4 regions of the Janthinobacterium kumbetense genome follow, and region 3 is predicted to be linked to each of the others. Evidence: predicted binding sites of a transcription regulator. Region 3 holds the regulator's gene; each other region holds the start of a gene.

Region 1 (7,162 bases), on a different contig from region 3:
CCTTCGATATCGCCAATTTCAACCGCCAGGCCGGCGCCATGGTGTCCACCCTGGGCCAGCCCAAGGTGGCGGTCTTGGCGCAGATGGCGCGCGATATCAATCCCGAACTTGATATTAAACAATTTCCAGACGGCATACACGACAGCAACCTGGCCGAGTTCTTCGCCGGTGTCGACCTGTATGTGGACGGCCTGGATTTCTTCGCCTTTCCCGCGCGCCAGGCCACCTTCGCCACTTGCGCCCGCCTGGGCATCCCCGCCATCACGGCCGCTCCGCTGGGCATGGGCACGGCCGTGCTCAGCTTCCTGCCGGGCGGCATGACGTTCGAAGAATATTTTGGCTGGGGCGACTTGCCCGAGGAAGAAAAAGCCCTGCGCTTTCTCGTCGGGCTGGCGCCGGCCGGCTTGCATGCTCCCTACCTGGTCGACCCGTCGGCCATCAACCTGAAGGAGCGGCGCGGGCCGTCGACCATCATGGGCTGCCAGCTGTGCGCGGGCGCGGCCGCCACGGAAGCCTTGAAGATCCTGTTAAAGCGGGGCAAGGTGATGGCGGCGCCGCACGGCATGCATTTCGACGCCTACCGCAACAAGCTCGTGCATACCTGGCGTCCCGGCGGCCATCGTCATCCGCTGCAGCGCCTGACGATGGCCATCATCCAGCGGCGCCGCGCCGCGCAGGGGGCATAAATGGCGCAAGCACCGCAGATCGATCCCGTGCTGGAAAACATCCTCGAGCAGGCGCGCTGGGCGCCCAGCGGCGACAATACGCAGCCGTGGCGCTTTGAAGTCGTGGCGCCGCGCCATGTCGTCGTGCACGGTTTCGATACGCGCAGCCACTGCGTGTACGACCTCGACGGCCATCCCAGCCAGCTGTCGCTGGGCGCCTTGCTCGAAAGCATGGCACTGGCGGCCAGCAGCCATGGCTTGCGCATGGAAGCGCGCCGGCGCCTGTCCATGCCCGACACCCTGCCTACCTTCGATGTACGCCTGGTCGACAGCCCCGGCATGCCGCCCGATCCGCTGGCGGCCTTCTTGCCGCAGCGTAGCGTGCAGCGGCGCCGGCTGAGCACGCGCAGCTTGCGCGCCAGCGAAAAGGCGGCGCTGGCGGCCAGCTTGCCGTCCGGCTATGGCGTGCAGTGGTTCGAAGGCAGGCGCGCGCGCATCGCCTGCGCGCGTCTGATGTTCGACAATGCGAAGCTGCGCCTGACCATGCCCGAAGCGCACAAGGTGCACCGCGACGTGATCGAGTGGGGCGCGCGCTACAGCACCGACCGCATCCCGGAGCAGGCGCTGGGCGTCGACGCGATGACGGCGCGCCTGATGCGCTGGGTCATGCACAGCTGGCGCCGCGTGGAGTTCTTCAATACCTGGCTGGCGGGCACCGTCGCGCCGCGCCTGCAGATGGACTTGCTGCCGGGCCTGTATTGCGCCGCCCATTTCGCGCTGCTGGCCGACGCGTCGCCGCGCCACATCGACGATTACGTGGCGGCCGGGCGCGCCATGCAGCGCTTCTGGCTGACGGCCACGCAACTGGGCTTGCAATTGCAGCCGGAACTGACGCCGCTGATCTTCGCCCGCTATGTGCGCGAACGGCGCGCCTTTTCGCGCACCGATGGCCTGCAGGAGCTGGCGCAGGCACTGGCCGTGCGCTGCCGGGCCGTGCTGGGGGCGGCGGCGTTGGATCGGGCCGTGTTTCTCGGGCGCATAGGCGCCGGCCCTGCGGCCAGTGCGCGCTCGCTGCGCCGTCCGCTGCAAGACTTGCTGGTGGCGCCAACGGCGGGGCAGTGAAGCGCGCGTGGCGCCCCGTCAGCGCCGCCGCCGGGGCGTCAGGCCGGCCAGCGCCAGCAGGCCAGCCGCCAGCAACGGCAAGGTGCCCGGCAGCGCCATGGGCGTGACGCCTGGCACGTAGGCCAGTTCGGAACTGTTCAGCATATTCAACACCAGCGTGTAGCTGCCGGCCGCCAGCCTGTCCGTGACGGCGCCGTACTGCCCGCCGCACGCCGTGCCGACGCCCGTGCCCGTGGGGGCGCCGCAGCCGCTGGGATCGTAGGTGAACACGCTGCCGCTGGTGAGCGGCGTTTGCGCGTAGCCCGTGTTGAGGCTGGCCGCATCGGCCAGTTCGGTGCCGCCCAGGATGCCGGAGCCGAGCTTGCCGTCGGGTGCCCAGCTGAAGACGATCTGGCCATGTTCATCGATGATGCTGAACGTCATCGCCATATTCGTCGTGGCCGCCGAACCTGTGCCGGCCAGCGCGTCCAGGTACAGCTGCATGAAGGGCAGGGCCTGGAAGTCGAAGGCCAGGGTCGCGCCCGGTTGGCCGACGACGAAATTGACGGTCATCGCGGTGCTGGAACCGTTGCGCCCCGAGGCGTCCGCGCTGCCGCCGCCCGTCAGGAAGGTTTCTGCCGCGTTCACGGTATGCGTGCTGGTCGAGCCCGGTGGGAAGGGGGGGATTTGCGAGGCGACGATTTGCGCTTCGCCGCGCGCATACGAAGCATTGCCCATGCCTTGCGGGGTAAAGTCGTTCTCTCCCTTGCTGACGGCGCCGCGTTTCGCCTGCGGCGCGTCGATCTCGTTGCTGCCGCCATTGATGACGCTGCTGCCATTGAGCGTGGCGGTCGTGCGTGACAGGTCGATGTTGCTGAGCAGGGTGACGGAGCCGGAGGGATTGCTGATGACCAGGCCAAAGACGCTGGTGTACGAATAGCCGTAGGCGGCGGCGCCGGCAGTGCCGCTGCTGGCCAGCAATAGCAAGCTCAGCAGGAGCATGGGCAATCGGGTACAAGAAAATGTAGTCATGAAAATCCTCATCTCCTGGTCGGCCGCGTTGTAAGGAAAACCGACAGGCTTGCCACATGAAAAAGGCGAGGAAACTCCCTCGCCTGTGCATCCCCCTGTTGCCTGGTTCAGGCGCTGACTTTGCGGCGGCTGGCATAGCCCAGGCCGGCCAGACCCAGGCCCAGCAGCGCCAGGGTGCCCGGTTCCGGCGCCTGCTTGACCAGGTCCACGCTCTCCACCGCATTCAAGGTCAAGGTGTAGTTGCCGGCCGCGAGGGCATTGCTGACGGCGTTGAAGTTGCCGCCGCAAGTCGTGCCCACGCCGGTGCCGCCAGGCGTGCCGCAACCGGTGGGGTTATACGTAAACAGGTTGCCGCGCGTCAGGAAGTTGGTCGCCAGGCCGGTGTTCAGGTTGGCCGCATCGGCGTTTTCCGTGCCACCGAAGATGCCGGAGCCGACGACGCCATCGGGCGTCCAGTTGAAGACGGTCGCGCCGGTCGAGTTGGTGATGGTGATGGTCATCACCAGGTTGGCCGTCGCGGTGGACAGTTGTCCCACTGTGCTTTGCAGGAAGACTTGCATGAATGGCGAGGAGAAGAAGTCAAAGCTCAGCGTTGCCGTGGGCGAACCGACGACGAAGTTGACGGAGAAGCCCGTGGTCGAGCCGTTGCGGCCGGACGCGTCGGCCGTGCCGGCAGGGCCGGCCAGGTGGGCCTCGGCCACGTTTACCGCCTGCGTGGAGGTGGAGCCGGGCGGGAACGAGGGGAACTGCGTGCTGACGATCTGCGCATCGCCGCGCGAGTAGTTGCCAGAGGCGCCCTGTTGCGTGAAATTGTTTTCCCCTTTGGTCACGGCGCCGATGGCGGCGCGGGGCGAGTCGAGCAGGCCGGGACCGCCATTGATGACGCTGACGCCATTCAAGGTGGCCGTGGCGCGCGAGATCGTGGTGCTGTTCAGGGCAGTGATCGAGCCCGTGGCGGCGACGATCTGCAAGCCGAAGATGTTGTTGTAGGCGTAGCCATAGGCGCCCGCCTGTGCGCTACCGGCGGCGCACAACATGGCCAGTGCGGCCGCGGCCGGAAGCAGTTTCAGTTTCGAGAGTTTCATTGTATTTACCTCGTGGTTGAGTGAGTCTGGAAGTGTTGCCTGAGTCCTGTCTGCAGGTGCTCATGGCCAGACTTAAGCGACTTCCATGCCAACGCATGAGGTTCTTTTGAAATCAAGGACTTGGCGTGCTTTTGTTGACGTGCTGCAGGTGTTGCCGGACTCTCTGTAAGAAAAGCCGACGCCGCCCGTCAAGGCTGGCCGCCTTGGGGCGATGTCCCCAGCAGGGCGTGCAGATGGGGCAGCAAGCGTTGCCCTGGCACATAGTCGCGCATGGCCGTGGCCAGCTGGCGCGCCGCCAGCCTGGCCCGGCCATCGTCGAGCATGCGCGTGGCGGCATGGCGCAGGGCGGTTTCCTGGAAGCGGTCGGCGCGCAGCAGCAGGCCGGCGCCGGTCTCCGCGATGCCGTGCATGTTGAGGAATTGGTCGAGGTTGCCGGCGATGCCGATGACGGGCACGCCTGCCGTCAGCGCCTGCTGGCTGGTGGGGCTGCCGCCGTTGCAGATCACCAGGCTGGCGCGCCGGGCTGCCGCGTCGCCCGGCAAGAAGGGCGCGACATGGGCATTCGGCGGCACGGCATCGACGCGGCCGGTGCCGGCCGTGGCCGCCAATACGGTGACGGGCAGGGGCGCCAGCGCGTGCAGCACGCGCGGCAGCAATTGCCCCTGGCCGGAACTGCCCAGGGTGACATAGATGATGGGCCGTCCACTGCTCAGTTCCGGGCGCTGCCACCAGTCCGGCAAGTCGAGCGGTGGCGCCCAGATGATGGGGCCCAGGTAGTCGTGCGTGGACGGCATGGCGTGCGGCGGGAACAGTTGCGGAATATCCGCGTACAGGGTGCGGTCCGCATCCGTATAGATGCGCCGCAGGTCGCTGCCCAGCGACGGCAGGCCATGGCGGCGGCGCACGCGGTTCAGCGGCACGGCATGCGAGGCGAAGGCCAGCGGCCGGATCAGGCGGAACAGGGGGGCTGCCAGCCAGATGGGCAGCAGGCGGGTCAGGGGCAGGCTGGGCACCGTGTAGTGCTGGCGCACGTACGGACTCCAGTAGGCATTGCTGACGGTGAGGTAGGGAATGCGCTGCAGGCGCGCGCTGACGGACAGCGACAGGCGGAAGTCGCCGATCACGAGATCGGGCTGGACGGTATTGAGCAGGCGCAAGTCGTCTTCCACATATGCGTGCAGAGTGCTTTCCGTGTAGACGGGCTTGCCGTGCGCCAAGGCCTGCAGGAATTGCAGCGATGAAATACTGTCGATGCGCCAGCGGCGAAAGGGCGCTTGCTTGAAGCAAAAGTCATAGCCATCGGCGCAGGCAAAATGCACCTCATATTTGTCCTCGTCGAGTCCCTGGGCCAGGCTCAGGGGGCGGCCGACGTGGGCCAGGGTCACTGCCTCGGCCATAAAGAGGATTTTCTTGCGCGCCATGGGGATCGCTTGCATTCGCAGGAGAGAGACCTGCCAGGTTGGAGTGGCGCTGCGCCGTTTAGTTCCCGCAGCGGCTTGCCACTGGCGGGCGCCAGGATTTGGCCGCATCGGCTAGAGTGAGGCAAAGGAGGTCACATGCAAACACAATTCCGTCCTGCCCTGTTGCGTGCGCACAGCACGCCCGAACCCGATATGCCGCCACCGCCGGAAGGCGATCCCGTCACGCCGCCGCCGGAAACGCCGCCCCACATCGAGCCCGTGCCCGTCGAGGAGCCGACGCCGCCGCCACCGCCCGTGAAAATGCAGTGACGGGGCGCGGTGCACCGCCGGCATGGCGGTGACGGGGAGATGCGCGCCGCGTTTATTTCCGATCGGAAATGGACTGCGCGGTGGCCGCCAGTGCCACGCCATTTAAACAACAAAAACGCCAATAAATGTTGCCGAGTGGATACAAATCAAGCTCTAACTGTCGAGTGTCATGCGGCCGTCACGATTCTGTTCTTATAATGAGACATCATAAAAATTCTTGTACAGGAGACCATCGTGGGCAATTCCTTGCATAACAAAATTTACCTGGGCCGGCGCCCTGTGATCACCAGCAAAAACCTCGTGGCGCTGGCCCTGGCGGGCGCCGTGGCGGGTTGCGGCCTGGCATGGCTGCTGCTGCGCAGCTACAAATAACGGTCGTCACGCCCGTGTTTCCGCCGCCTGGCCGCCTGGCGGGCGGCGGTAGATTCACGTTGCCTGTTGCCGATGCGCAGCGGGGCGCGTACCATGGGGGCCGAACACCTGGCCTTTTATGGAAAAGTAATGAAGAACGAGAAATTAACGACCGATGAATATGACGCGCTGGAGCAAGTTGCACGCGGCATCAAGACCGAGCGCCCCAGCGCTTGCGTTGCCCGCAATGCCAAGCGCCTGTCCGGCCTGAAGCTGCTCAGCTATGCACGCGATGGCCGTTTGTCCATCACCGAGAAAGCACAACAACTGCTGTTCCTGCGCCGCTGCATCATGGGGCTGCGCGCCGTCGCCACCGATCCGCTGACCAAGCTGGACTCGGACGTGGCTTATTTCCTGGGCAAGAAAGCCCACATCGTGGCGCGCGCCGAAGGCGAGGGCCACGACATTTCCGACAAGGGCCGCGACTCGCTGGCCGATATCGATACCCTGGGCCTGTAAGTCCCGCAACCGGCCCCTGGGGCCGGTTTTCACATCCTCCCCCTTTTTTTTATTTCCCCTTTGGAGAACACTTTGGACAGCGCGATGAACTGGTCGGCCCACGAACTGACGATGACGGTCTTGATGACGCCCGATATGGCCAACTTTTCCGGTAACGTGCACGGCGGCACCATCCTGAAGTACCTCGACAGCGTTGCCTATGCCTGCGCCAGCCGCTATTCGGGCAGCTACGTGGTCACCCTGTCGGTGGACCAGGTGATGTTCCTGCAGCCTATCCACGTGGGCGAACTCGTGACGTTCCTGGCGTCGATCAATTACACGGGCACGACGTCGATGGAAGTGGGTATCCGCGTGGTGACGGAAAATATCCAGCAGCGTCTGGTGCGCCACGCCAACAGCTGCTATTTCACGATGGTGGCCGTGGATGCGAACCGCAAGCCCGTGGCCGTGCCGCCGCTGGCGCTGGAGACACCGGAGCAGCAGGTGCGCTTCGAGCAGGCCAAGCTGCGCAAGCTGTCGCGCCAGAAAGTGTCGAAGAAATAAAGCGTTGCGGGCATAAAAAAACGGCCACCAGAGCGATCTGGTGGCCGTTTTTCATTACATGCCTAGAGGCAATGGCAAACCGTGATTAACGGTCGCCGTAGCTGCGGCGTGCGCCGTCGGTGCTGCGCGGGTTCGA
Region 2 (7,162 bases), on a different contig from region 3:
TGGGACGCTGGAACTTGCGGCCGATGCCCGCGTGGGCGATCTGCGCTTCCGTCATGGTCGCCAGATTCATGGTTTGCCCGAACCAGGCCGTGCCGGACGTGGGCCGCGTCTTGCCCGTGATCACATCCATCATCGTCGTCTTGCCCGCGCCGTTAGGCCCGATGATGCAGCGCAATTCGCCCACGGAAATATCGAGACTGAGCTTGTTGATGGCCTTGAAGCCGTCGAAGGACACGCTGATATCTTCCAGATACAGAATGGCGCCATGCGTCGTGTCGACGCCCTCGCCCTTCACGCGCGCATACGTGGGGCCCGCTTCGGCGCTGGCCATGCCGGGCAGCATGCGGATGCTCATGCGGCCTCCTCTGCCACGACGGCGGCTTTTTTACGTTTGAGCTTGCTCAACACGCCCAGCATGCCTTGCTGCATGAACAGGGTGACGACGATGAACAGCAAGCCCAGCGCGAACAGCCACAGTTCCGGCATGGCGGCCGTGAACCAGCTTTTCAAGCCGTTGACGGTGAAGGCGCCCAAAATCGGGCCGAGCAAGGTGCCGCGCCCGCCTACCGCCACCCACACGACCATCTCGATGGAGTTCGCGGGCGACATCTCGGACGGGTTGATGATGCCCACTTGCGGCACGTACAGGGCGCCGGCGATGCCGCACAGCACGGCCGACAAGGTCCACACGAACAGCTTGAACCACAGCGGGTTGTAGCCGAGGAACATCAAGCGCGCCTCGCTATCGCGCATGCCCTGCAACACCCGTCCCAGCTTCGAGCGGACGATGGCGCGCGCACCGACCAAAGCGGCCAACAGGAAGGCCAGGGTCAGCAGGAACAGCACGGCCCGCGTGGCGGGCGCCGTGATGCTGTGGCCCAATATCGTCTTGAAGTCCGTGAAACCGTTGTTGCCGCCAAAGCCAGTGTCATTGCGGAAGAACAAGAGCATGAAGGCATACGTCATCGCTTGCGTGATGATGGAAAAATACACGCCCTTGATGCGCGAGCGAAACGCGAAGTAACCGAACACGAAGGCCAGCACGCCCGGCACCAGCACGACGAGGGCCATGCAATACCAGAAATGTTCCGTGAAAGCCCAGTACCAGGGGTAGGTTTTCCAGTCGAGAAAGACCATGAAGTCGGGCAAGCTGCTGTGGTACTGGCCCTGGTCGCCGATGGCGCGCATCAGATACATGCCGTGCGCATACGCGCCCAAGGCAAAGAATACGCCGTGGCCCAGGGACAATATGCCCGTGTAGCCCCAGACGAGGTCCAGCGCCAGCGCGGCCAGCGCATAGCACATGAACTTGCCCACCAGCGCCACCGTATAGGCGGACACGTGCAAAGCATGCCCTTCGGCAAACGCCAGGTTAAAAATCGGCAACAACGCCGCCAGTAATGTGCAGGCGGCAATCGCCAGCCACACGGGCCGCGTGAACAGGCCAGGCTTGATTTGATGGGAGGTAATCATTCGACGCTGCGTCCCTTCATGGCAAACAGGCCCTGCGGCCGGCGCTGGATGAAAATGATGATGAATATCAAAATGGCGATCTTCGCCAGCACGGCGCCCGCCACCGGTTCGAGGAATTTGTTCACTTCGCCCAGGCCCAGCGCGGCGATCACTGTGCCGGCCAGCTGGCCCACGCCGCCGAGCACCACCACCATGAAGGAATCGACGATGTAGCTTTGGCCCAGGTCCGGCCCCACGTTGCCCAGCTGCGACAGGGCCACGCCGCCGAGCCCCGCGATGCCGGAACCGAGGCCGAAGGTCAGCATGTCCACCTTGCCCGTGGCCACGCCCACGCAATCGGCCATGCGCCGGTTTTGCGTGACGGCCCGCACGAACAGGCCCAGGCGCGTCTTGTTCAAGATCAACCACACGGCCACGACCACGGCGATGGCAAAAACGATGATGGCCAGGCGGTTGTACGGCAGCACGAGGCCGCCCAGCACGGTGACGCCGCCCGACATCCAGGCCGGATTGGCCACTTCCACGTTTTGCGCGCCAAAGATCGTGCGCACCGCCTGCATGAGGATCAGGCTGATGCCCCAGGTGGCCAGCAGGGTTTCCAGCGGCCGGCCATACAGCCAGCGGATCACCGTGCGTTCCAGCACTACGCCCACCAGGCCGGAGACGAAAAAAGCGGCCGGCAAGGCGGTCAGCAAATACCAGTCCTGCACGCCGGGCAGGAAGTGGCGGAAAAACAGCTGGCACAGATACGTCGTGTAAGCGCCTATCATCAGCAGTTCGCCATGCGCCATGTTGATGATGCCCATCAAGCCGAACGTGATGGCCAGGCCCAGCGCCGCCAGCAGCAGCACGCTGCCCAGCGAAATGCCGTAAAACACATTGCCGGCGAACTCCATGCGCGCCACTCGTCCCTTGATCTGGCGCATGGTCTCGATGGCGGCCAGTTGCACGGCCTCGTCCGGCTCGCCGGCCCTGCCATCTGGCCCTTTCTCCAGCATGGCTTGCAGCGCGGGCAGCAGGCGCGCATCGCTGCTGCCGGCCAGCGCCTGCACGGCGGCCTTGCGCGTGGCGACGTCGGGCGCATGCAGGTTGGCGCTGGCGATCAGCACCTGCAATATCTGTGTGATTTCAGCATCGTTTTCCTGCGCCAGCGCCGCGCGGATCAAGGGAAGCTGCGCGGGATCAACCGCCTTTTGCAACGCTTGCGCGGCCGCCAGCCGTTCGGCCCGTTCCGGCGCCAGCAGTTTCAGCCCCGACAAGGCGCCCGCCACGGCCGAGCGCAAGCGGTTGTTGACCATCACGCCATCGATGCCGTCGGGCAGCGGCACGCTCTTGCCGAGCGCCGGGTCAAGCGCCTGCTCGCCGTCGACGATGTACACCTTGCCGTCGGGCGTGGCGTACAACGCGTCGTCCTGCAAGGCTTGCAGCACACGGGCGGCCTCGGGCGTGGCAAGGGCGGCGATCTGCGCGACGGCGGCGACCCTGGCGTCGGGATCATCGCCGGCCAACGGCTTGAGCAAGTCGGGAGGGATGGTGGCCTGCGCCATGGACGACAGGCACAGGCAGGCGAAGACCAGCAGCGATGTGAATAGCCTCATTGATATCCCGGGAAAGCGTTGATGGTCGGCGCCATCGGACGCATGGCCCGATGGCGCCGGCGTGGCTTTTACAGCTTTTGCTTGCCCTCATTACCCTTGATAAACGGGCTCCACGGCTGGGCGCGTATTGCTTCCTTGGTTTTCCACACAACATTGAATTGCCCATCGGCCTTGATTTCGCCGATCATCACGGGCTTGTGCAAGTGGTGATTCGTGGCATCCATGGTCAGGGTAAAGCCCGATGGCGCCTTGACGCTCTGGCCGGCCATGGCGGCGATCACCTTGTCCGTATCCGTCGATTTCGCCTTTTCCACGGCTTGCGCCCACATGTGGATGCCGACATACGTCGCCTCCATCGGGTCGTTCGTCACGACCGAACCCGCGTTCGGCAGCTTTTGCGCCACCGCATACGCCTTCCACTGCTTGATGAAAGCCGTGTTGACGGGATTCTTGACGGATTCGAAATAATTCCAGGCCGCCAGATGACCGAGCAGCGGCTTGGTATCGATGCCGCGCAACTCTTCCTCGCCCACGGAAAACGCGACGACGGGCACGTCCGTGGCTTTCAAGCCCGCATTGCCCAGTTCCTTGTAGAACGGCACGTTGGAATCGCCGTTGATGGTGGAAATGACGGCCGTCTTGCCGCCCGTGGAAAACTTCTTGATGTTGGCGACGATGGTTTGATAGTCGGCGTGGCCGAATGGCGTGTAGACCTCGCTGATATCGCTGTCCTTGACACCTTTGCTTTTCAGGAAGGCGCGCAGGATCTTGTTGGTGGTGCGCGGATACACGTAATCCGTGCCCAGTAGCACGAAGCGCTTGGCCCCGCCGCCATCCTTGCTCATCAGGTATTCCACGGCGGGTATCGCCTGCTGGTTCGGCGCGGCCCCCGTATAAAACACATTCTTTTCCAGCTCCTCGCCCTCGTATTGCACCGGGTAAAACAGCAGGCTGTTGAGTTCCTTGAACACGGGCAACACCGACTTGCGCGACACGGACGTCCAGCAACCGAACACGACAGCCACCTTATCCTGCGCCACCAGCTGGCGCGCTTTTTCCGCGAACAAGGGCCAGTTCGATGCGGGATCGACGACGACGGCTTCCAGCTTCTTGCCCAGCACGCCGCCCTTGGCATTGATTTCGGCAATCGTCATCAGCGCCACATCCTTGAGCGACGTTTCGGAAATGGCCATGGTGCCCGACAGGGAGTGCAAAATGCCCACCTTGATCGTATCGGCGGCCAAGGCTGCCTGCATATAAGTGGAGGTGGCCAGGGCCAGTGCGCCGGCGGCGGCCGCTTTCAGGATGATGCGTCGTGACATGGGGACTCCTGTGATGGGTTCGTGGGGGTCGAGCTGGGCCTGCGATGTTGTTAAAGCAGAATGCATGCCAGCGCCAGCAGGTGTCCGCCATGGTGCACGGGGCCGGCGCCGCACGAAAAAAAACCTGGCTGCACAAGGACTGTGCAGCCAGGTTTCAAATTGCCGTAAAACGGTGCGCCGAAGCAGTTAATCCATACGCATCAATTCTTGCGTGGCACGCCTTTCAAACGGCGCCAGCCCTTGCGGCCCAGCGGGAACAGCAGCACGAAAGCGATCAGCCACGGCAGGATATAGGCCATGGCCGTGATGGCGTTGGCCACGCCTTCCGACAGGTTTTCCGTGAAATTGCCCAGCGCGCGCTTGACGGGGCGCCAGAACGATTGCTTGCCTTCGGCGCTGATGGCCACGTTCAGCAAGTCCGTATCGATGCGTTGCATCAACAGCGCGTTGGCGGCCGTCGCCTGCTCCAGCTCCACTTGCACGGTGGCCAGCTCCTTGGTCACCTTGATGAGGGCATCGACGTTGGTGCCCGAGCGCTTTTCCAGGTCTTGCAGCTGCGCCTGGTATTGCTTGAGCATTTCCAGGCGTTTCTTGCTGTCGAGCACCGGACGGCCCAGGTCTTCCACCTTGGTGCCCTGGCTGGTGACGTCGCCTTCGGCCGCGACCAGCGCGACGAGCTTCCTGATGCCGGCCGGCTTGGCGCGCATGCTGATGCGCGCATGCACGTAGCGGCCGCTGTCGACGCTGGAATCGAGCAGCAGGCAGCCGTTTTCCGTATCGGCCTTGCAGGCAGCGACCACTTTTTCATACAGGGGACGCACTTGCGCTTCGTGCGTATCGACGCTGACATTATGTTCATAGGCAAGAAACTCGCTGCCCTTTTCCTTGCCATCGAGACGCGCGGCGCTCGATTGCCCGCCGCTCTCGCCCTTGCTGCCGCAACCGGCCAGCAGCATCAGGCCAATCAGACCCATATGGATTTTTTTCATGGTTTCTTTCTATGAATTACTTGTTCAACGGAAGCATCTCGACATCGGGCAGATGCGCCGCCACTTCCTGCACCGTCGCATGGCCCGTCAGGGAGGCGATCACCTGCGGCAACGGCGCCGGCCAGATTTCCGGCAAATCGCGTTCCTCGGGCGCCAGCACGGGAAAGGCCAGCTGTTCCCGTGGCGGCACAAACGCCGCGTCGACGCCGGGCTTGTTGCCGCGCGCATCGATGCGGTACCAGCCAAACTCCTGCAGATACACGGCATTCAAGCCATGCAGGCAGAACGGCGGCCCCACCTCGCCCACGGCCAGGCGCTGGTAGCACAGGCCCGCAGGAATACCGTTGGCGCGCAGCAGCGCGGCCAGCAGATGGCTCTTCGCATAGCAGTAGCCCGTGCCATGCTGCAAGACGTCGGACGCGCGGCAGGTGACGGGATTGCGCTGGTAGTCCCAGCTGTGGGCGACCTCGTCGCGCACGAAGGCAAAGCAGCGGGCCGCGATCGCGGCGTCGCCCACCGCGCCCTCCGCCAGCGCGGCCGCCCTGGCGCGCACGGCCGGATGGTCGCTGTCGATGTAAGTGCTGCTGGCTAAATACAGGGAAAAGTCGATAGACATGGCATCGAGGTCATGCAAAAAGATAATGCGCGATTCTAGTCGAAGCGGCACGAAATCAAACGTTTCCTTGCGCAGGAACAAAGAAAATCCACGCTTCGGCCTGCCTGCCAGGGGGGCGGCGACTTTGGCGGCGGCCCGGTAGCTGGTATCATGCGGGCAAACGCAGCCGGCCCTGTTGGCCCCGCACATGGCACTACCTTGCGAAGCGGCCCCCGCCGCCGACGCCTCCCTACAGATCAGAGAAACGAGTTCCCTATGAGCACTTCATCGTCCCACCCATCGTTCTGGCGCCGAGTCCCGCTGGCTTTCGGCGCCTTCTTCAGCACCCTGTCGGACGCCGCCTATGCGGCCCGCGTGGAAAAGCTGTCCTTGCCCGAAGCCGCCCCGGTGGCGCCAGTGGCCCCGGCTCCGGCGCCCGCCCCCGTGCCGACGCCGGCCGCCGCGCCCGTCATTTTGAAGGAAGCGACGCCCGATGCGGCCCTGCAATTGCTGGCCCTGCTGCAACGCGAAGCGCGATTGATCGACTTTACCCAGGAAAACCTGGGCAGCCATGCCGATGCCGACATCGGCGCGGCCGCCCGCGTCGTGCATGAAGGCTGCGCCAAGGTCATGCGCGAATACTTCACCATCGAGGCCGTGCGCCAGGAAGCCGAAGGCAGCCGCATCGTGCTGCAGGAAGGTTTTGATTCCGCGCAAGTGCGCCTGACGGGCAACGTGGTCGGCTCCGCGCCGTTCACGGGCACCCTCAGCCACCGCGGCTGGCGCGCGTCCAGCGTGCGCCTGCCGAAACTGAGCGAGCAGCACGACGCCGCCATCCTGGCACCGGCCGAGGTGGAACTGTGAACGACACGATCAACCCTACCCCGCGCTACGCCATCGGCATCGACCTGGGCACAACCCACAGCGCCCTGTCGTATGTGAACCTGGTCGAGAGCGACGGCGAGCAATCGAGCCACGACGTGCTGAAAGTGCCGCAGCTGTCGGCGCCGGGCACCGTCGAAGAATTGTCGCTGCTGCCGTCGTTCGTCTACCTGCCGCATGCCGATGAAGTGGCGGCGGGCGACCTGGCCCTGCCCTGGGTGACCGAGGAAGCGGAAGCGCCGTTCGTCGTCGGCGAAATGGCCCGCAGCCGCGGCGCCACCACGCCGATCCGCCTCGTCTCCA
Region 3 (7,162 bases):
AAGAAGCGCGCCACCATGGCCGCGTCGACTTCGTCCAGGCTGGCGGGGTTCCAGCGAGGGGCATTGTCCTTGTCGACCACCAGCGCGCGCACGCCCTCGAGCACTTCGCCATGTTCGAAATTATGGCGTACCACCGTGCGCTCCAGGCGCAGGCAATCGGCCACGCCCAGGTGGGCGCCCCGCTGCAGCAATTCCAGGGTCACCGACATCATCAAGGGCGAACGCAGGCGCATGGCCGCCAGCGCCTTGGTGGCGAACGCGCCGTCGTCCTGCGCCAGCGAGGCCATGATGGCCGCCACGGAGCCGGCGCTGAAATGGCGGTCCAGCGCTACGCGCGCCGTGGCCAGGGGAGAAACGCCTGCCTCGGCCTGGAATGGCGCCGCCAGCGCCTTGATGGCCACCGGCAAGGCCTCGCCCGGCGTCGATTCAAACAGGTCCAGCAGCGCCCCCATCTGTGCTTCGGGCAGGTAGACATCGGCCAGGCCCGTGTACAGGGCGTCGGCCGCGTTGATCGTCAAGCCCGTCAAGCCCACGTACAGGCCCAGCTGGCCAGCCAGGCGGGACAGGAAATAACTGCCGCCCACGTCCGGGAACAGGCCGATATTGACTTCCGGCATGGCCATGCGCGTGCGGCCCGTCACGATGCGCAAGCGGTTGCCTGGCCCGGCTTGCGCCACGCCCATGCCGCCGCCCATCACCACGCCATCCATCACGGCGATATACGGTTTCGGGTAGAAATGAATTAAATGATTTAAAGCATATTCTTCCGTAAAGAAATCTTCCAGCAAGGCGCTGCCGCCTTGCGGCGTGGCCAGACCCGCATCGTAAAAGAAACGGATGTCGCCGCCGGCGCACAGGGCCTTGTCGCTGCTGGAGCGGATCACGACGGCGTCCACCTGCGGATCGTCGCGCCAGGCCAGCAGGGCCGCGCTCAGCGCGCGCACCATCTCCAGCGACAGGGAATTCAAGGCTTTCGGACGGTCGAGCACGATGTGCCCGGTGCGGTTGCGGATGGAAGTCTGGACGAAGTCGCTCATGGCAGGCAGGAAAGAAGTGAAAGTGCGAATATTCTAATGCCTGCGCGGGGAACATTGCGTTCCGCTGGGCGCAAAAAAGGGCGCAATGTGCGCCCTTAGTTGATCACAACTGCTGGAAGCGGGTGGCCTTAGACGGCGACGACGGCTTCTTCCTCGGAGTTGTCTGGCAGATGCTTGATCGCCTCTTTACCGTGCCCTTGCACTTTGGTTTTGTATTTCATCACTTGCCTATCGAGCTTGTCGATCAGGGTATCGATCGCGGCGTACAGGTCGTGCGCCAAGCTTTCCACATAGACAGTCTTGCCGCTCAAACGCAGGTTGACTTCAGCCTTTTGACGTTTTTCTTTCTCTTTGAGGTTATCCACGGTCAGAATCACGGCGATATCGATGACTTGATCGAAATGACGTTTCACGCGCTCCAGCTTCGTTTGTACGTATTCACGGATGGCTGGTGTCACTTCGAGATGATGTCCGCTGATGGTGAGATTCATACACACTCCTAAAGATGATCGGGTTCGTGCGGTCCATCCTATCCGGCCCGCAGAGGAACCGAAAAAAACTTACAAACACTTACGCAGGCTCACTGGCGGAATTTTTAATGCTTCCCGGTATTTGGCAACAGTACGTCGCGCAATCACCATGCCTTGTTCCCCCAGCATGTCCGCAATCTTACTGTCGGATAAAGGATTTTTAGGGTCTTCTGCTCCTGTCAGTTGCACGATCAATGCCCGTATCGCCGTCGATGACGCTTCGCCCCCCGCTTCGGTGGCGACGTGGCTACCAAAGAAATATTTCAACTCGAACATGCCGTGCGGGGTCAGCATGTACTTTTGAGTTGTTACCCGCGAGATAGTACTCTCGTGTAAACCCAGTGTATCAGCTATTTCACGGAGCACAAGGGGGCGCATGGCAACGGCCCCATGCGAGAAAAAGTTCTTTTGTCTTTCTACTATCGCCTGCGCCACGCGCAGGATCGTGTCGAAGCGCTGGCGCATATTCTTGATCAGCCACTTGGCTTCCTGCAACTGTGCGCCCATGGCGCCCTCCCCCTTGCCCTGCTTGAGCAAGTTGGCGTACATGGCGTTGACGCGCAGGCGCGGCATGACGTCGTTGTTCAGGGTGACTTGCCAGCCATTGCGCGCGCGCTTGACGACGACGTCGGGCACCACGTAATCGGACACGTCCGAGGCGAACACGGCGCCCGGATGCGGATTGCACTGGCGAATCACCGTCTGCGCTTCGCGCAAGTCTTCATCGTCGCAATCGAGGGCTTTTTTCAGCTTGTTGAAATCGCGCTGGGCAAACCAGGCCAGGTGCTTTTCCACGATCACGAGGGCCATGCGCCGCGTCACCATGGCGATGTGCGGCAAGCGCTTGATTTGCAGAGCCAGGCATTCGGACGCGTTGCGCGCGCCCACGCCCGGCGGATCGAAACTTTGCAGCAGCGACAAGGCCGTGCGCATCTCGTCGGCGTCGATTTCCAGCTCTTCCGGCAGGCGCGCCAGGATGTCGTCGAGCGACTCTTCCAGGTAGCCATTGTCGTCGAGCGCGTCGATGATCAGCTCGACCAGCGCGCGGTCGCGCAATTCGAGCACCGTCACGCGCATCTGCTCCATCAGGTGTTCGCGCAGAGTGCAGTGATGGGCCTCCAATTGCGGACGCGAATCTTCGTCGTCGGGCGCCTTGCCCCGGCTCGCCTCACTCCAGTCGCTGTCGCCGCCATCCGCGGCGGCCGGGCTGTCGCCCCCCTCGCCGTCAAACGCTTCCGCTTCGGCCGGCGCTGCGGGCGCCTCCTGGCCTGGTGGCTGGGGCGGCGCTTCGGCCGGTGCGGCCGTGGAGCTCAAGGCCCCGTCGGACAGCAGGCGCAGCGAGCGGTCGAGCGGATCGTCGAGGCGTTCGAGCAAGGGATTGTCCGTCAGCAATTGCTCGAGTTCCTGGTGCAATTCCAGAGTAGACAATTGCAACAGGCGTATCGATTGCTGCAACTGCGGCGTCAGTGCCAGGTGCTGCGAAGTGCGCAGCTGCAATGATTGTTTCATTGGCTTACATGCGGAAGTGTTCGCCCAGATAGACCCGGCGTACCGACTCGTTCGCAATGATGTCGTCGGGGCGTCCCGACGCCAGCACCGAGCCCTGGTTGATGATGTAGGCGCGGTCGCAAATACCCAGCGTCTCACGCACATTATGATCGGTAATCAGCACGCCGATATTGCGCTCCTTCAAGAAACGCACGATGCGCTGGATCTCGATCACGGCGATCGGATCGACGCCGGCGAACGGCTCGTCGAGCAGCACGAAACGGGGATCGGTGGCCAGCGCGCGGGCGATTTCCACGCGGCGGCGTTCGCCACCGGACAGGGACAGCGCCTGGTTCTCGCGCAGCTTTTCAATCTGCAAGTCGGCCAGCAATTTATCCAGCCGCTCCTCGATCTCGGCCTTCGTCAGCGGACGGCCTTCGACGGTCTGGATTTCCAGCACGGCGCGGATATTGTCTTCCACCGTCAGCTTGCGGAAGACGGACGCTTCCTGCGGCAGGTAGGACAGGCCCATCTGCGCGCGGCGGTGGATCGGCAGGCTGGAGATATCCACGCCGCTGATATCGATGCTGCCGCCATCGGACGGCACCAGGCCGACGATCATGTAGAACGAGGTGGTCTTGCCGGCGCCGTTCGGGCCCAGCAAGCCCACCACTTCGCCGCATTCGACTTGCAGCGAAACATCATGCACGACTTGCCGCTTGCCATAGGTTTTTTGCAGCCCGCGAACGATCAGGGTGCTGCCGCAACGTGTATTTTCCATTATTTCTTTCCTGGCGCGGGCGTGGCCGGCGCTTTCTCCGCTGCCGGCGCCTTGGTCTTCGGCTGGATCACCATGCGCACGCTGCCGCCATCGGCGGTGCTGGTGCCGCTGTTGGAATTTTCCATCGCAAATTCTTCCTTGCGGCTGTCATACGAGATGAAAGCGCCATTGGCCACATCGGTGACTTTCGCGCCTTCCAGGCGCGTCAGCTTGGCTCTGGAAAACAGTTTCACCACTTCCGTCTTGTTGTCGTATTCCACGCGCTCCGCTTCGCCTTCGACCCACAGGTCGCCCGCGCCATCGCGCTTCTGGCGGAAGGTCGCAAGCTTGCCGGGATCGGCCCAGAAGGTGATGAACTGGTAGCCTTGCGGGTCTTCCGTGATCAGGGCCCGGCCCGCCTTCATGGTCAGGGTCCCCTTGACCAGCACGACGTCGCCCGTCAGGGTGCGCACCTGCTTGACGTCATCGACGTGGCCGCTGCGTGCCGTGATGACGGCTTCCTTCTCGGAATCGGCCTTCTCGGCATGCGCCACGCCCATGATGGCCAGCGAAAATACGGTCAACAGCAAGATGTTCTTCATAGTATGGTTTCCTTGTTTCATTCTGTCATTTTGCCGCCGCGGCCGGGCGCGGTTTCGGCGGGAGGACCATGCGCAGCGCATTCTGCACTTCCACCACGCCGGTGGCGTTATTCGCCTTCATGCCGATGCCATTGATGCGCGAGGCGCCCGTCAGGATATCGACAGGCACGTCCGTTTCCATTCTTTCCTCGTCCGGGAACACCGTCAGCGCTTCCGTCTTGACCGTCAGGTTCTGCGCCTTCGGACTGGCCACGCGGTCGATCACGACCTTGCGGTGCAGTTGCAGCCGGGTATTGTCCTGGTCGATATGCGCCTGTTCCGCATTCATGTTCATCGGCGGCATGCCTGGCGTGAGCTTGCGCACGAAGGGCTGGTCGATATCGGACGAATCGTCCAGCGGATAATGCGTGAGCTTGGTGCCCGACACGATATAGCTGGGCTTGCCCGTCAAGTCCATGCGCACCATGCTGAAATTGGTGATGAAATAGTCGGGTTCATCCAGATGCTTGCTGGCCGTGATGTCCTGGCCATTCTTGTTCATCACCTCGAGCAGCCAAAAGCTGCCCAGCGCGACGACAACCGCGCCCAGCACGGTAAAAATCATGCGCCAGCGATGGGCGCCTCCTGGCTTACGCATAGGGCTTCACTCTTTCAAAGGTCACTGGCGAGGCGGCGCGCCTCACTCCAGGAACGGCGCCATGACGCGCGCATAGTTGTCCTGGGCGCGCAGCAGGAATTCGCAGATCTCGCGCACCGCGCCGCGGCCGCCGCCGGCCTGCGTCACATGGTGGGCCAGGCCCTGCGCCTCCGGACGCCCGCCCGGCACGCTGACGGCAAAGCCCACGCGCTTCAGGATGGGCGCGTCGATGACGTCGTCGCCGATATAGCCGCATTGCTCTTCCGTCAAGCCCGTCAGCGCCAGCAATTCGCGAAACGGCGTCAGCTTGTCGTGGCCGCCCTGGTGCACATGGGTAATGCCCAGGTCTTGCGCGCGGCGCGCCGTGATGGCCGAGCGGCGCGCGCTGATGATGGCCGTCTGCACGCCCGATTCCTGCAGCAGCTTGATGCCCAGGCCATCATACACATTAAACGTTTTCATCATCTCGCCGTCCGGGCCGAAATGCAGGCTGCCGTCGGTGAGCACGCCATCGACGTCAAAGATCATCAGTTTGACCTTGGCCGCCCGCGCCAGGTTGTCCGCCACGCTGTCCATCAGATCACCTTCGCTTGCGTCAGATCATGGATATGCAGCGCGCCCACCAGCTTGCCGTCGGCATCGACGACCAGCATCTGGTTGATGCGGAACTGCTCCATCACGGCCACGGCGTCGACGGCCAGGCGTTCGGGCGCGATGCTGCGCGGCTGCGCATGCATGACGTCGCGGATCGCCACTTGCGTGAAATCCTGCACGCGCTCGAACATGCGGCGCAGATCGCCATCCGTAAACACGCCCACGGGGCGGTTGTCCGCGTCGACGACGGCCGTCATGCCCATGCCTTTCTTGGTCATTTCCTCCAGCGCCTGCAGCAAGGAAGCGTCCACGGGCACCTTGGGTACGCGTTCGCCGCTGCGCATGACGTCATGCACGTGCGTGAGCAAACGGCGGCCCAGGGCGCCGCCCGGGTGCGAGCGGGCGAAATCTTCTTCCTTGAAGCCGCGCAAGTCGAGCAAGGCCACGGCGATCGCGTCGCCCAGGGCCAGGGTGACGGTGGTGCTGGCCGTCGGCGCCAGGTTCAGCGGACACGCTTCTTTCTCAACAGAAATATCCAGGTGCACGTCGGCCAATTGCGCCAGGCTCGAATTGGGCTTGCCCGTCATGGAAATCAGCACGCCGCCCATACGCTTGACGACGGGCATGATGGCCATCAGTTCCGATGATTCGCCGGAGTACGATATGGCAATAAAAGCATCGTCCGAGGTGACCATGCCCAGGTCGCCATGGGCCGCTTCGGCCGGATGCACGAACAGGGCCGGCGTGCCGGTGGAAGCGAGGGTGGCGGCAATCTTGCGCGCAATATGGCCGGACTTGCCGATGCCGGAGACGACGACTCGTCCCTTGCATTGCAGCAACATCGCCACGGCGCGGCCCACGCTGTCGTCCGTGGCCAGGCGCGCATGCAGCGCAACGATGGCGTCGGACTCGATCTGCAAGGTGGTGCGGGCCAGCGCGACAGCGCGCTCGGTCGTCGCTTGCATGTCAATTCGATCAAAAGCTTTCAGCATTGTTTTTTCATGGGTTACACTCATGCCCAAAGTATAAACGAATTAGGAAAGCAAAAAACTTGCCAGTCACAACAAACAACGATTTCCATTGACCGTACCGGGCAACCCATGTTTTCCTCGCTTGAACTGACCCTGATGTTACTCGGCAGCGCCGTGCTGGGCGTGGTCGCTTTCAGAATGTTGCATTTGCCGCCCATGCTGGGCTACCTGGCCGTCGGCATCGTCATCGGCCCCCACGCGCTGGGCCTGGCGGCGGAAAACGAGGCCAGCCACACCTTGGCCGAGTTCGGCGTCGTCTTCCTGATGTTTTCCATCGGGCTCGAATTTTCTCTTCCCAAGTTCCTCGCCATGCGGCGCATCGTCTTCGGCCTCGGCATGGCGCAGGTGGTCACCACCATCATCGCCACCGTCGTCTTCGGCTGGTTTGTCGCCCGCTACCTGTCCGCCTACATCCACCTGAGCTGGCAAGCCGCCTTCGCCCTGGGCGGCGCGCTGGCCATGTCGTCGACGGCCATCGTCTCG
Region 4 (7,162 bases), 250 kb from region 3:
TCCTTCGATAGAAGGTCAAGCACCCTGACTCGCACAGCCATGGGCCAATCAGGTGTACCTACGTAACCACAGAGTGTGGAACAAAGCAGACGGGAAATTCCCCATCGCTGAAGCAAGTGGCGCGTGAAGAATAACGTCCACTAATTTTCAGTTGGCCTCCCCCCTCCAAGTTTCATCCCACACAACACTACGGTAAACTCCTCACGACCGTGCCCCCCCTACTTTAATCGAAAGCCATGCCGCCGACATGGCGATGCCCGGCCTCGCCTCCGCATTGCTGCACCGCGCAATGACGTCCGGCACATTTAGGCGCAAGATGAGCACGTGCTTGCGCAAAGCAGGCTCCCGATGTCTGGCTTGCCTACCTGGGGAAATATCATGTCCGCACACACTTACAAGCTGATCGAACTGGTCGGCACGTCGACCGAGAGCAGCGATCAGGCGATACGCGATGCCATTGCCAAGGCGGCGCTGACGGTCAAGCACATGGACTGGTATGAAGTGACCGATTCGCGCGGCCATATCGTCGATGGCAAGGTGGCGCACTTCCAGGTCACGCTCAAGGTCGGCTTCCGGCTCGAATAAAGGGATCGAGTAAAGGAATCGAGTAAAGCAAGCGGCGCGCTCAGCGCCGCCCGGCCGCTCCCCGGCTCTCCAGCCACTCCCGGCCGCCGGCCTCCAGCGCGGTCTCGATGACCTTGTCCGGCAAGCTGTAGACGGTCGCCCAGCTGGCGCGGCCATCCTGCGTGTTGGCGGGAAAACTGTGCGTCTCGATCGGCCAGTGATATTTGCGTTTCAATGCCTTGACGATGGCGGCCAGCGAGACGCGGCCTTGCAGCGGTTCGGCGCCGGACTGGTCGCGGTTCGACAGCAGCACGGCCAGGACCTGGCCGCGGCCCGTGCGCGCGCCGGGGAAGGTGGGGGTTTTGTTTGCCATGGCCTATTTTACCGGGCAATAATCGGACGAGAGGCGATGTGCCGCACCTTTGATACGGCGCAAGCGCCGCAGCGGCGTTGCGTCCACGATGGGCATTTCGCCAGGCGTGCCGGCGCCCCTCCGGCAGCCTGGGCCTATCATCATGGGGCACAGGAGCCTATCATGCACAGCCTGAACATCCACGCCATGCAATGGCAACCCGTCGCCGATATTTCCGCCGTCAATCCGCTGCTGCCCGACGATCTGGCCTGCTTTCGCGAACTGCGCGACGTGCTGCAACGCTACGGCGCACTCGACCGCTTCGGCATTTCCCTGATCCACCGCCATTTCGACATCGCCGACGACGAAGAGCTGATGGAGTACACGGATGCGGAAGCACGCATCTTGACGGTCAAACCTGTCAAGAAAAGCGACATCGACTGGAATCACACGACGATTACCAACTGGAAATTGACGGAAGGCGAGGAAGTGGCGCGCATCGGTTGCGGCTGCGCACGCAATTCGGGCGGCCACCTGGGTTATCACCGGGGCACCTGAGGCAGGCCGACGGCGCCCGCCAAGCGGCGTCGGCCTTTCTTACACTTCACGTCATCCAGCTCAGTTCGCTTTGCGCAAGTATTTGATTTCTTGTGATATTTTTGTGTGGCACGCAAGCTGCTTATCCCTGTCTACGAGATGAATCCAGGCAAGTCATTCTGGATTCTTTGTCCCCCGGATTTTCCGAGACTGACCACGACAAGAGGCTGCGATGAACCTTGATCACACACGAAGCAAGACCCTGGGCTGGCTGGGCGCACTGGCGACGGCGAGCCTGCTGGCCAGCGGCCAGGCACAGGCCGGCGCGTACGGCCTGGCCGTCAATGAGTTGAACAATTTCCGCATCACCACCAGCGCCGGTGCGCTGTCGCTGGCCGGCGCCAACCGCAATGCCAGCGACAGCGCCTTTTTCGAAGGCGGCGTGGCCGTCAATCCGCGCGCCGTCAATACAGGACCGGCCGCCAACGCCGACGTGCTGCAAGTGTGCTCGGGCGGCGGCTGCAGCGGCTTGCCGCAAAACCACTACGCCCCCAGCCCCAGTTCCACCCTGGAATTTGCCCGCGGCGATGCGCATGCCTTCGGCAACATGCTCAATGGCGGCGCCAGCGTGAGCGCCGTGGCGGAAGCCCAGCGCAACACGATCGGCGCCGCCACGGCCACGGCCGGCGACACGCTGACCGGCTCCGTCAACCTGACCCTGTCGAGCGCCGGCTTCATCACCTTCAGCTTCATGGGACGGCGCGACCTGCGCACCAGCGTGACGACCATGGGCGACAAATCGAACGTGTCGATCATGGATATCTTCAATATCTCGTGCAACAGTTCCAGCCCCGCCGGCTGCCTGTCGCACGCGAACGCCGATGGCGTGATCTTCCAGTTCGCGCCCGATGGCGATGCCAACAATGGCAGCGACATCAATGGCAACCATGGCGCCGGCAGCCTCGACCCGTTCAGCCTGAACATGACGGCGGGCACCAACGACCCCGCCACCGGGCGCGCCTTCACGAATGGTTTCGCGATGTTTTCCCTGACCTCGAATTTCGCCCTGCCGGCCGGCAGCTATACCTTGAATTTTTCCAAGTCCACGCGCACCGATATCGTCGTCATCGATCCGCCGCTTGCGGTACCGGAACCGGGCACGCTGTTCCTGCTGGGCATGGGATTGGCGGCCCTGGCTTTTACGCGGCGCCGCCAGCCGTAATCATCCGCAGCATGAAAAACACGCGGCGCCCGCCAAGGCGCCGCGTTTTCTGTGCCGCTCAAGACGTGTTAACCGAGCCGCGCCAGCGCCTGGCGCGCCAGCTGCAATTGCTGCAGATAATAACGGTGCAGCATGGCCGGATCGCTCAAGTCGCGCCCCAGTACCAGGCGCAGCTCGCTGGCGGGGCAGTCGCCGGCCTGGGTTTCTACTGGGGTTTGCACCTGCGTCCCCAACTGACGCGCCAGCTGGCGCGCCGCCTGCTCCTGCGCGGGCCGGTACTCGACGCGCGTGCGCGCCACCTGGAAGCCGGTTTCATTGGCCAGGCGCACCACTTGCACGGGAGCGCCAGCCAGGCTGCGCGCCAGGGCGGCGGCCAGGCCAGGCACGCCGTTGCCATTTACAATTTCCAAACGCGGGCGGGGCGCGGCAGGAGCCGGCATGGACCGCTCGGCCGTGACAGCCGGCACGCTGCGCGCGGCGGCCGGCACGCGCTGCAAGCGGGCCATGCCGTCGCCTTGCGTGATCTCGATGCGCGCCATGGCGGGCGCATCCGGCAGCGGCGCGGCAGCGGGCACGCCCTGCGGCGGCGCCGCGTTGCGCAAGACGGCCATGTCGCTCCGTAAATCATGTTCCTGCAGGCTCTGCGCCTGGCGCCGCATGACGGCCGCGCGCGCGTGCTGTCCCAGCCGTTCGAGCACTTGCGCCAGGTGCTGCCAGGCCAGCGCATTGAGCGGATCGAGCAGACACGCCTGCTCCAGCGCCGTCAACGCTTGCGCATCGCGCCCGCGCAAATAGTAGGCACGACCAAGATTGCTGAACAGATACGCCTGTTGCGGCTGCGGCGCACCGGCTTCCTGCGTCAGGGCCAGCCACTGGGCGATCGCCGCATCGTGCTCGCCCCGCTGCGCGTGCAGCACGGCCAGGCCGTTGCGCGCATTCACATGGCGCGGCGCGGCGCGCAAGGCTTGCGCATAGGCCGCTTGCGCGGCCGGCAAGTCGCCCCGCTCGAAATGCTGGCGCCCCGCCGCATAGGCGGCATCGGCATCCGGCCACTGCGGCAACGGCGCGTGGGCCGGCGGCGTGGTACAGGCGGCCAAGCCCAGGCAGGCGCAGGCGGTGGCCAGGCGGGAAATCGTCAAGCGCATGGTAGCTCCTTTTAGCGGTTGGCCATGGCCGGCACGAGCACGCGATAGACTTCGATCACGGCCGGCCCCATGAGCACCAGCATGAGGGTGGGAAAGACGCAAAAGATCAGCGGGAACAGCAGTTTCAAGGCGATCTTCGCGGCCGCCTCCTCGGCCAGCAGGCTGCGCTTGCCGCGCAGGTTTTCCGAGTGCACGCGCAGCGAATCGCCCATGCTGGTGCCGAAGCGTTCCGACTGGATCAGCATGGCGACGAGGGTGTCGACATCTTCCACGCCGCTGCGCAAGGCCAGGTTGCGCAGCGCCTTTTCCTTGGAAAAGCCGGCGCGCATTTCCATCAGCACCAGTTGCAATTCCTGCGCCAGCACCACGCTTTTGATGTGGATTTCGCCCGACACCTTCACCAGCGCGCGCTCCAGGCTCAGGCCCGCTTCCACGCACACGGTCAGCAAGTCGAGCGCGTCGGGGATGTTTTCAAAGATGTCGCGCTGGCGCCGCTTGGCCGTGCTGGCCAGCACCAGGTTCGGCAGGTAATAGCCGACGGTGGCGCTGACGCACAGCAGCAGCAATAGCACGCTGCGCAGCTGCGCCGCCATGGCGCTGGCCGCATACAGCCCCAGCACGGTGGGAAACAGCAGGGCCAGCACGGTTTTCGCGGCAAAGTACAGGGCCGGCGCGCTGGCCTGGCGCCAGCCCGCGTTCATGAAGCGCGTGCGCAGCGGCGAGCGCTCCCAGCCCTCTTCCGGCAGCGACAGCTTGCTGAACGGCTGCGCCACGCGCGCCACGCGCTCCACCCAGCCCGTGTCGGCCACCGCCTCGCTGGCGGCCGGCGCCATGGCACCGAACAGGCGCTGGCGCAAGGCGCCGGGAAAGAAGATCAGCCACGCCAGCAGGGCCAGCGCCACCACCACGGCGAAGACGATCAACAGGAACAGCAGTTGCGGGCCAGTCATGGCATTTCCTCCGATTGATCGACTGACAAAACGTTCAGGGCTAGGCGTGTCGCCGAAGGCAGTACGACAGTACGACAAGGCGACGCAACAACGCCATGGACTTTTTTTCAGGCGATCTCTTAGATGCGGATGCGAATGACGTTGCGCATCCACACGACACCCAGCGCCACCATGCCAGCCGCGTACCACAGCAGCTTGATGCCGCTGGGATCCGTCCACAGCAGGCTGATGTATTGCGGGTTGACCAGCGCCATCACGCCGATCATCACCACCGGCATCAGCCCCAGCACCCAGGCCGACATGCGCCCCTCGGCCGACAGCACGCGCACCTGCCCCAGCAGCTTCAGACGGGCGCGGATGATGCGCGCGATGCTGACCAGCACTTCGGCCAGATTGCCGCCCGATTCGCGCTGCACCAGCACGGCGATGACGAGGTAGCGCAAGTCCGTCAGCGGGATGCGCGCGGCCAGGTTCTGCAGCGCCTCGTTCATCGGCACGCCGTAATTGATCTCTTCGTGCGCCATCTTGAATTCGCCGCTGATCGGCTCATTGAGTTCATCGCCCACCATCTGCAGCACATTCGAAAACGAGTGCCCGGCGCGCAGCGCGCGGGCCAGGAAATCGGCCGCTTCCGGCAATTGCGCCTCGATCTTTTTCAGCCGCGCCGCGCGCGCGCGCAGCACGACCATGCACGGCCCGCCGCCCGCCACGCCCAGCAGCAGCAAGGCGCCCGGCAGCGGCATGGGCCAGATGGCCAGCCACAGCAGCGCCAGCAGCAGCAAGCCGCCCGCGCCGCCCAAGAACTGCGCCACCGACCAGGACAAGCCCGATTGCAGCAGCAGGTGGTCGAGCTTTGCCGCCTGCGGCAGGCGCCGCAGCCAGCGCTCCAGGCCAGGCGAACGCGCATAGCGGCGCTGCTTGAGGATGGAAACCCGCTCGCCGCCGGCCTCGCCGCGCGCCGCCATCAGCCGCAAGCGCCGGTTGATGCGCCGCGCCGCGCTGCCGTGCGTGCCCGCCCACCACAGCCAGGCGCCTTCCACCATCAGGATGCAGGCGGCGAACAGCAGCACGGCAAAGCCGTAGAACACCAGGTCCATGATGCTTCCTTTATTCGTAGATGCGGTCCGGGTCGAACACCGTATCGGGCACGGGCGCGCCGAACATGCGCAAGCGTTCCGTGAAACGGGGCCGCACGCCCGTGGCGCAAAAGTGGCCCAGCACCTTGCCAGCCGCATCGACGCCCGTCTGCTCGAAGCGGAAGATTTCATGCATGGCGATGATGTCGCCCTCCATGCCCGTCACTTCCTGCAGGCTGACCAGCTTGCGCGCGCCATCCGTCAGGCGCGACACTTGCATCACCACCGTCACGGCCGAACAGATCTGCTGGCGCGTGGCGCGCGGCGTCAGGTTCACGCTGGCCATGCCGACCATGTTTTCCAGCCGCGCCAGCGCATCCCTCGCCGTGTTCGAGTGGATGGTCGCCAGCGACCCTTCGTGGCCCGTGTTCATCGCCTGCAGCATGTCGAGCGCCTCGGCGCCGCGCACCTCGCCCAGGATGATGCGGTCGGGCCGCATGCGCAGCGCATTGCGCACCAGCGCGCGCTGGCTCACTTCTCCCTTGCCCTCGATATTCGGCGGGCGCGTTTCCAGGCGCACCACGTGCGGCTGGCGCAGCGCCAGTTCGGCCGCATCCTCGATGGTGACGATGCGCTCGCTGCCGGGTATGAAGCCGGACAGCACGTTGAGCAGGGTCGTCTTGCCGCTGCCCGTGCCGCCCGAGATCAGGATGTTGACCTTGGCCTGCCCCAGCGCCTGCAGCACCTGCACCATGGGCGGCGTCAGGCTTTTGTAGTCGAGCAGGTTGGCGATGCTCAAAGGCTGCACGGCAAAGCGCCGGATCGACAGGATCGGGCCATCGACGGCCAGCGGCGGAATGATGGCGTTCACACGCGAGCCGTCCGGCAGGCGCGCGTCGACCATCGGACTCGATTCGTCGACCCGCCGTCCCACGCGCGAAACGATTTTTTCGATGATCTTCATCAGGTGCGCATTGTCGTGGAAGGTCACGTCCGTCAGCTGCAGCCGCCCGCCCCGCTCCACATACACCTTGTCGCAGGTGTTGACGAGGATATCGGACACGCTGGCATCGGCCAGCAACGGTTCCAGCGGGCCGAAGCCCAGCATCTCGTGCTGGATGTCGAGCACCAGGCTATGCCGCTCGTGCTGATTCAGGACGATGCGCTCTTCCTCGATCACGCGCTGCACCAGCAGCGCCAGCTCGTGCTTGAACTGTTCGGCCGTCAGGCGTTTCAGGCGTTCCAGGTCGATACGGTCGAGTATCGTCTGGTGCATGGTCTTTTTCAGTTCCTGGTAGGCATGCAGCGCCAGCGCC

What was found. The regulator sigma-54, encoded in region 3, starts transcription at its own class of promoters, with help from an activator protein. The targets are predictions, from matches to a motif close to TGGCANGNAANCTGCTTT.
Region 1: the regulator sigma-54 is predicted to act here: its motif matches at 3,957-3,974, upstream of NCG91_RS24595 (EDSAP-1 family PEP-CTERM protein).
Region 2: the regulator sigma-54 is predicted to act here: its motif matches at 4,446-4,463, upstream of urtA (urea ABC transporter substrate-binding protein).
Region 4: the regulator sigma-54 is predicted to act here: its motif matches at 1,581-1,598, upstream of NCG91_RS09390 (EDSAP-1 family PEP-CTERM protein).

Annotation. Positions count from the first base shown of each region.
Region 1 is NZ_JAMQGR010000013.1:35,849-43,010, reverse strand. Features, by position in the region: gene NCG91_RS24610 (ThiF family adenylyltransferase) at 1-686, shown strand, start outside; gene NCG91_RS24605 (nitroreductase family protein) at 687-1,787, shown strand; gene NCG91_RS24600 (EDSAP-1 family PEP-CTERM protein) at 1,806-2,798, opposite strand; gene NCG91_RS24595 (EDSAP-1 family PEP-CTERM protein) at 2,906-3,883, opposite strand; gene NCG91_RS24590 (glycosyltransferase) at 4,072-5,304, opposite strand; gene NCG91_RS24585 (hypothetical protein) at 5,440-5,613, shown strand; gene NCG91_RS24580 (hypothetical protein) at 5,848-5,985, shown strand; gene NCG91_RS24575 (hypothetical protein) at 6,115-6,483, shown strand; gene NCG91_RS24570 (acyl-CoA thioesterase) at 6,568-7,026, shown strand; gene NCG91_RS24565 (DEAD/DEAH box helicase) at 7,112-7,162, opposite strand, start outside.
Region 2 is NZ_JAMQGR010000001.1:46,043-53,204, reverse strand. Features, by position in the region: gene urtD (urea ABC transporter ATP-binding protein UrtD) at 1-355, opposite strand, end outside; gene urtC (urea ABC transporter permease subunit UrtC) at 352-1,473, opposite strand; gene urtB (urea ABC transporter permease subunit UrtB) at 1,470-3,071, opposite strand; gene urtA (urea ABC transporter substrate-binding protein) at 3,140-4,393, opposite strand; gene NCG91_RS00225 (DUF4349 domain-containing protein) at 4,594-5,382, opposite strand; gene NCG91_RS00220 (transglutaminase-like domain-containing protein) at 5,399-5,998, opposite strand; gene NCG91_RS00215 (DUF2760 domain-containing protein) at 6,254-6,841, shown strand; gene NCG91_RS00210 (Hsp70 family protein) at 6,838-7,162, shown strand, end outside.
Region 3 is NZ_JAMQGR010000002.1:192,875-200,036, forward strand. Features, by position in the region: gene NCG91_RS08250 (enoyl-CoA hydratase/isomerase family protein) at 1-1,037, opposite strand, end outside; gene hpf (ribosome hibernation-promoting factor, HPF/YfiA family) at 1,166-1,528, opposite strand; gene NCG91_RS08260 (RNA polymerase factor sigma-54) at 1,598-3,076, opposite strand; gene lptB (LPS export ABC transporter ATP-binding protein) at 3,081-3,836, opposite strand; gene lptA (lipopolysaccharide transport periplasmic protein LptA) at 3,836-4,417, opposite strand; gene lptC (LPS export ABC transporter periplasmic protein LptC) at 4,443-5,054, opposite strand; gene NCG91_RS08280 (KdsC family phosphatase) at 5,097-5,630, opposite strand; gene NCG91_RS08285 (KpsF/GutQ family sugar-phosphate isomerase) at 5,630-6,664, opposite strand; gene NCG91_RS08290 (monovalent cation:proton antiporter family protein) at 6,749-7,162, shown strand, end outside.
Region 4 is NZ_JAMQGR010000002.1:438,528-445,689, forward strand. Features, by position in the region: gene NCG91_RS09375 (dodecin) at 379-585, shown strand; gene NCG91_RS09380 (hypothetical protein) at 626-937, opposite strand; gene NCG91_RS09385 (hypothetical protein) at 1,100-1,474, shown strand; gene NCG91_RS09390 (EDSAP-1 family PEP-CTERM protein) at 1,686-2,675, shown strand; gene NCG91_RS09395 (tetratricopeptide repeat protein) at 2,744-3,820, opposite strand; gene NCG91_RS09400 (type II secretion system F family protein) at 3,832-4,770, opposite strand; gene NCG91_RS09405 (type II secretion system F family protein) at 4,890-5,867, opposite strand; gene NCG91_RS09410 (TadA family conjugal transfer-associated ATPase) at 5,878-7,162, opposite strand, start outside.